DNA from 2 places in the Variovorax sp. GW823-FHT02B07 genome. Region 2 is predicted to be linked to the other one. Evidence: riboswitches for the same ligand, from Rfam matches in the RefSeq annotation. Region 2 holds a riboswitch; the other holds the start of a gene.
What was found. A riboswitch is a leader RNA that binds a small molecule or an ion and turns the genes downstream of it on or off. The one in region 2 is predicted to bind thiamine pyrophosphate.

Region 1 (3,400 bases), on a different contig from region 2:
GGAATTCGCGCGCCGTGTCGGGGTCCAGGCCCAGGTTGAACTGGTCTTGCCAGCGGAACTCGAAGCGCGCCTTGCTCAGCGCGTCGTCGCGCGAGCGCGCACCCGGGTGGCCCTTGGCCACGTCGGCCGCGTGCGCGGCGATCTTGTAGGCAATGATCCCCTGCTTCACGTCGTCGCGGTCGGGCAGGCCCAGGTGCTCCTTGGGCGTCACGTAGCAGAGCATGGCCGTGCCGGCCCAGCCGATCATGGCGGCGCCGATGGCGCTGGAGATGTGGTCGTAGCCCGGTGCGATGTCGATGGTCAGCGGGCCGAGCGTGTAGAACGGCGCTTCGTGGCAGTGCTTGATCTGCTCGTCCATGTTGGCCTGGATCATGTGCATCGGCACGTGGCCCGGGCCTTCGATCATGGTCTGCACGTCGTGCTTCCAGGCGATCTGCGTGAGCTCGCCCAGCGTGCGCAGCTCGGCGAACTGCGCCTCGTCGTTCGCATCCGCACCGCTGCCGGGACGCAGGCCGTCGCCGAGCGAGAAGCTCACGTCGTAGGCCTTCATGATGTCGCAGATGTCCTCGAAGTGCGTGTAGAGGAAGCTCTCCTTGTGGTGCGCGATGCACCACTTGGCCATGATCGAACCGCCGCGCGACACGATGCCCGTCATGCGGTCCGCCGTGAGGTGGATGAACGGCAGGCGCAGGCCCGCGTGGATGGTGAAGTAGTCGACGCCCTGCTCCGCCTGCTCGATGAGCGTGTCGCGGTAGATCTCCCACGTCAGGTCTTCGGCCACGCCGCCCACCTTTTCGAGCGCCTGGTAGATCGGCACCGTGCCGATGGGCACCGGCGAGTTGCGCACGATCCAGTCGCGCGTGGTGTGGATGTTCTTGCCGGTCGACAGGTCCATCACGTTGTCGGCGCCCCAGCGGATGGCCCACACCAGCTTTTCGACCTCTTCCTCGATGCTCGAGGTGACGGCCGAGTTGCCGATGTTGGCGTTGATCTTCACCTTGAAGTTGCGCCCGATGGCCATCGGTTCGACCTCGGGGTGGTTGATGTTCGCGGGAATGATCGCGCGGCCACGGGCCACCTCGTCGCGCACGAACTCGGGCGTGATGATGCGCGGAATGCTCGCGCCCATCGGGTTGCCCGCCACGCGCTTGGCGCGCTCCTCGTTGGCCAGGTACTCGGCCATCCACTCGCGCTTGCCGTTCTCGCGCAGCGCCACGTACTCCATCTCGGGCGTGACGATGCCGCGGCGCGCGTAGTGCATCTGCGTGACGTTGGCGCCCGATTTGGCGCGGCGCGGCGTGCGCTGCAGCGCCGAGGCACCGGCGCGCAGCTCGGCCAGGCGCTGCGCGTCGCGGTCTTCGTTCTTGGCGCCGTCGTCCAGTGCGTGGTGCGTGCGGCCTTCGTAGCTTTCAGTGTCGCCGCGCTCGATGACCCAGGCGCTGCGCACGTCGGGCAGGCCGCGGCGCACGTCGATCTCGACCTTCGGGTCGGTGTAGGGGCCCGAGGTGTCGTACAGGGAGACGGTTTCGCCGTTGGTCAGCGCCACGTCGCGCACGGGCACGAACAGGTCGGGCCGGCTGCCCGGAATGACGCACTTGTGCGAGGCGGGAAAGGGTTCGCGCGTCAGCGACAGCAGCGAAGTGAACTTGTCGGGGGCATTCATCGGGAGGCACTCCTTGTTGAGGGAAAGGGTGCTCCGCAATCGCTCGATGGACCTCGGGAGGCCCGCCACCAGAAAAGGGAGTGACGGACCGAAGTCAGGGAGTGCAGCTCTTCTTACGCCGGTATGACCCGGATCAAGTTCGCGGGTCGGCAGCTTTGCCATCTCAGCACACCACATGTGTGCACCCCGGAGCGGGGCCGATTGTGCGGGCCGAAGCCCGCCGCCGTCAACCCGGGGGCTGGTGCAGGTCGCCGTCGACGTAGAACCAGCGCTCGTCCTCGCGCACGAAGCGGCTGCGCTCGTGCAGGCGGAACGCCACGCCCGTCGCGCCGCGCTGGCGGGCGACGAACTCGACCTCGGCGTGGTCGGCATCGAGCACCGAGCGCGAGCGGATGTCCAGCCCCAGCCATTTGACGCCCGGCTCGAACTCCACCGACGCCGGCCGCTTCGACGCGTGCCAGGTGGCGAGCAGGTAGTCGGCACGCGCCAGCACGAAGGCCGAATAGCGCGAACGCATCAGCGATTCGGCGTCGGGCGCCGGCGTGTTCTCGAAATCGTCGAGGTAGCGCCCACAGCACAGGGCGTAGCCAATGGGCTTGTCGCGACGGTCGGTGCGGCCGCAGGGGCAGGGGCCGGGAGTGGGGTCGGTGGCGCTCATGAAGGGCTCTATTGGAACACTTGGCGCGGCGGGGGCTGAAGGTGGGGTGTGGGCGGCTTCCGGGCATGCCCGCTTTGCGGGGACCTGCCGGGGCCAAAGGCGCCGGGGCCTCTTGCGCCAATGGCTTGTGCCGCTAAAGTCGTCCGGCGTTTCGTTCCTTCAAGCTGAACACCAAAGCATGCTTTTGCGATTCCTCAAGCTGTTCTTCCTGCTCGCTGCGACCCTCTCCTTGGGCGCCTTCGCCTTTCTGCACGGATTCAATGCATGGCGCGCCGGACAAATCGTTGTCACGCGAAGGGGACGCGAACCCTTTGTCGCAGCCGCCGATGGTGCATTTCCCATCACGTTCAATATGGAAGTTTGGGGATTGATGATCATCGGGGGCGCCGTTGCCCTTTGCGGCATTGCAGGCGTCGTCAAGTTCCTCATCAACACGCCGGACCAGCGACGCACGATGCTGACCCGTATGGATGGCGTTTCGCGTCGCGAGCGCAGTGACATGGACATTCCGTGGTCGATTGGGCTTGCCATCGTCGGGGCGGTTGTGGCGTTTTTCTTGTACCTGGGATTCAGGGTCCACGCGCGATAGGCTTGTCTCGCCGCGGCCTATTTCGATCACACTTCACAGCTTGACAATTCGAGTCTGCTTTTGCTTCTTCTTGGACTCACGCCACACCTCCACGCGCAAGTGGAGGAACGGCCCCAAATCGGGTGGTGAAGGCTTCAAAGGCCGAGGTGAATGAGGGCGGGACTCCAACATCGCCTCGACTTCTTCGTCTTGCTCCAAGAATGGGAAGGGCTGCTGTTGGTGGTAGTGAGGGCAATTTCTTAAGGCGCTCGCAAGCGTGATCATGAATCCAGGTTCGGCATACGCATCATCTCCCAAGAGCGTTTCGGCGCGGATCATCGCTTCGTCAGGCGTTAGCTCGCCCCTCTGTACCTTGACGAAAAGACGTTGGAGGGCGGCCAGCGAGCCTCCGCGTTTCTTTGAAGATGCGCGGGACGGAGGGCAAGAGAACACCTGACTCGCCCGTTCAGTCAGATAGTCGCCGGTGGAGACAACCTGTTCGCCAATCGTC
Region 2 (3,400 bases):
GCTGGAGCGCAGCGGCGCGCGCAAGCGACTCGCGTCGCAACGCATTGCCAGCCGCAACCTGCACGGCACCGGCTGCACGCTCTCGTCGGCCATCGCCGCGCATCTGGCGCTGGGCCTGGCGCTGCCCGAGGCGGTCGAGCGCGCACGCGCGTACATCCTCGGCGCGATGCGCGCCGGTGCGGATGTGCAGGTGGGCGCGGGCCACGGTCCGCTCAACCACGGCTTTGCGCCAGTGCCGACCCACCGCTTGCCGCTGTCGGCCGGCTGAGCCAGGCCAGCACGAAGGTCGCCGCCAGCGTCGGCAACGCCGAGCCGAACTGCGGCGCCCACTTGGCGAGCGCGTGGTAGGCCGCGATGCCCGCGAGCCAGATCAGCGCCGCGCCCCAGTCGATGGTGCGCGTGCCGTTCGCCGACACGGCACTTCCGCTGCCCAGCCGTCCCAGGATCACGCCGTACAGCGGCACGAACACCGAACTCAGCAGCAGCAGGAAGGGTTCGAGCGTGTGCATCGGCAGCACCAGCGCCAGGCCGATGCACAGCACCGCCAGCAGCAGGCCCCAGCGCTTCACGCTCCAGCTTGGCAGCAGGCTGTGCGTGGACACCGAGCCCGAGTACACGTCGCCATAGGCGTTGTCGAGCTCGTCGATGAGGATCAGGCCCAGCGCCACCAGCCCGCCCTGGGCCAGCAGCAGCGCCGTGACGAGGCTGGTGCCCGGCTCGGCCACGCTCACCACCATCACGCCCAGCGCGTAGCACCAGATGTTGGCGAGCGCGTAGCCGATCCAGGTGCCGCTGAACGCGCTGCCCAGGCCGCCCCCGGCGCTGCGCTTGCCGTGGCGCGCGTAGTCGGCCACCAGCGGCAGCCACGACACCGGCATCGCAATGACCAGGTCGAGCGCGCTGAACATGCCCATGCTGCCGTCGCCGGGCCGGGCCCAGAAGGCGTCCAGGCCCTTGGCGTGCAGCCGCGTGGCGAACTGCCAGCTGAGCCACAGCAGCGACAGCACCACCAGCGGCAGGCCGAAGCGGCTCACGAAGCGGCGCACCAGCTTGACCATCGAACCCGCGAGCAGGGCCAGCAGCACCGCGCCCCACAGCAGCGTGGTCAGCACGCCGCCCCAGGCCGTGCCGAGCGCGGGGCCGAAGGCCTGCTGCCCGATGGCCTGCGTGCCCTCGCGCATGATCACGAGTTCGAAGGTGGTCCAGCCCACCAGCTGCACGATGTTGAGCAGAACCGGCAGCCGCGCGAAGGCGCTGCCGTAGGTGGCGTGCATCAGGCCGGCGCTGGCCAGCCCGGTTTCGCAGCCCAGCCGCGCGGTCCAGGCCAGCAGCCCGGCGCCGAGCAGCGAGCCCAGCACGATGGCTAGCGCCGCGTCGCGCGTGCCCACGGCCGGCACCAGGTAGGCGCCGATCTGCATCACCAGCAGCCCCACGCCGAGGCTGAACCACAGCGAGGCGTGGTCGTGCCAGCCGAAGACGCGCCGGGAGGCGGGCAGGGGCGTGAGCGCTTCGTTGCCGGACGAAGCGGAACTGTCGTTGTCGTTGTGTGCCATCCGTTTGCTCCAGTGCAAAAGGTTTGGCAGGTGGGCGAGGCTCCAGTGGCGTGGCCGTCACGCGAGACAACGCGACAGGCCACCGGACCAGCTTCCCTGCGCGAGGATTACCTCAGTCAGGTTCAAAGGGACTTTCTCAGCCACACCGGTCGAAACCGGTGCAGCACCCCTAGCGAAATGTCATTTTAGGCGCGTGTGTCGCGGACGCACCGAAAAGTTCCTGCGCACGGAAGAATCCGGCCACAGCGGGCCTTGCACTCGCCGCACCGATGGCGTGCCGGGACCGAGGGCCTATTCCTCGTGCTTTCCCGCGCCCTCGGCGGAAAAATTCTCGACCACCGATTCGAGCCACCGGCCGACGATTGCCATCTCTTCGTCGCTGAAACCCTGGGTCAGCCGTGCGTTCAACGCGCCGAGCCCGGCCTTTGCACGCTGTCCGGCAAGCCGTCCTTCCTCGGTCTGGTACAGGCGGAATGCGCGCCCGTCGTTCGGGTCTTGCGCGCGGGTCAGGTAGCCGGCCTTTTCGAGCCGGGCGGCAAGGCCGGACATGGCCGGGGCACCGATGTTCAGTGCCTGCGCGACTTCTCCCGTCAGGGCGCCATCGTTGGTCGACAGGAAAAACATCGTGCCGGCCTGGGCTGCCGACAGCGCGGGCAGGGCGTCGCCGCGGGTTTCTTTCCAGCGCTGCACCGCCCGCTGGGCGACGTTCAGAAGAAACACCAGCCTGTATTTTTTTTGAGCTTTCATCGGATTCCTGTGGCCTGAGCGAAGGCGCGGCAGGTTACATCTTATCCATTTTTTATTTCGCACACGAAGCATATACTTCGCGTGCGAATTAAATTCCATCCCTCTCGCACGGTGCGAGCGGGCAACCAGGAGAACCTATGACCGAACACGTGATCGTCGAATCCACCCGGAGTGTCCTGACCCTCACGCTGGCCAGGCCGGAGAAGATGAACGCTCTGACCAATGCGATGTATGGCCGCCTGGCCGATGCCATCGCAGGCGCCGAGAGCGACCCGTCCGTGCGGGCCATCGTGATTCGAGGCGAAGGCGGCATGTTCACCTCGGGCAACGACCTGGGCGAATTCGCTGCCGTGGCTGCCGGCAAGGCCGACAACGAAGAACGCCATGTCGCTCGCTTCCTGCGTGCACTGGCGAGTTCGACACGCCCGCTGATCGCGGCGGTCAACGGGCGCGCAGTCGGCGTGGGGACCACCTTGCTGTTGCACTGCGACTTCGTCGTGCTGGCTGAGGATGCGCTGCTGTCCACGCCGTTCGTCAATCTGGCGCTGGTCCCCGAGGCGGCGTCGAGCCTGCTGCTGCCGGCCCGCATCGGCCACGTTCGTGCCTACGAGATGTTTGCGCTGGGCCTGCCGGTGTCCGCTGCGCAGGCCTTGGCCTGGGGCATCGCGAACCGGGTCGTGCCTGTGTCGGACCTGCACGGCGAGGCGCAGAAGGTTGCCGAGCTGCTCGCCAGCCGTGCCGCGGGCTCGTTGAAGCTGACGAAGGGCCTGATGAAGCAGGGCGCGGCCGTTGCAGCCCAGATGGACCTCGAAGGCGCGCAGTTCGTGGAGCGCCTCCAGAGTCCCGAAGCGCGCGAAGCCTTCACGGCGTTCGCCGAGAAGCGGGCCCCTGACTTCTCAAAGACAGCGGCGTAGCGGCAAGCGGGCCGGTCGTCGTCCAGATGTCGGCCGACCCGTGATGCGCCGGTCCGCGGGCCCCCGGGCCCGGGTGAGAATCTCCGCCACGAGGGCGCCTTCGAATGCCCTGGAGGCTCCCCGCACATGACAGACGACCGCAAGCACCCGGAACCACCGGCCTCATCGCCCGCACCCCACGCGCGG

Region 1: it holds a riboswitch for thiamine pyrophosphate, as region 2 does, so the genes downstream of both, thiC (phosphomethylpyrimidine synthase ThiC) here and AC1RGU_RS17380 (purine-cytosine permease family protein) in region 2, are expected to answer to the same signal.

What each region holds. Positions count from the first base shown of each region.
Region 1 covers NZ_JBXAJX010000007.1:194,089-197,488, forward strand. Annotated here, with positions in the region: gene thiC (phosphomethylpyrimidine synthase ThiC) at 1-1,663, opposite strand, end outside; TPP riboswitch at 1,757-1,862, opposite strand; gene AC1RGU_RS26990 (YchJ family protein) at 1,890-2,321, opposite strand; gene AC1RGU_RS26995 (hypothetical protein) at 2,500-2,910, shown strand; gene AC1RGU_RS27000 (hypothetical protein) at 2,944-3,400, opposite strand, start outside.
Region 2 covers NZ_JBXAJX010000002.1:1,383,039-1,386,438, forward strand. Annotated here, with positions in the region: gene thiD (bifunctional hydroxymethylpyrimidine kinase/phosphomethylpyrimidine kinase) at 1-268, shown strand, start outside; gene AC1RGU_RS17380 (purine-cytosine permease family protein) at 213-1,553, opposite strand; TPP riboswitch at 1,630-1,734, opposite strand; gene AC1RGU_RS17385 (MarR family winged helix-turn-helix transcriptional regulator) at 1,845-2,300, opposite strand; gene AC1RGU_RS17390 (enoyl-CoA hydratase) at 2,438-3,214, shown strand.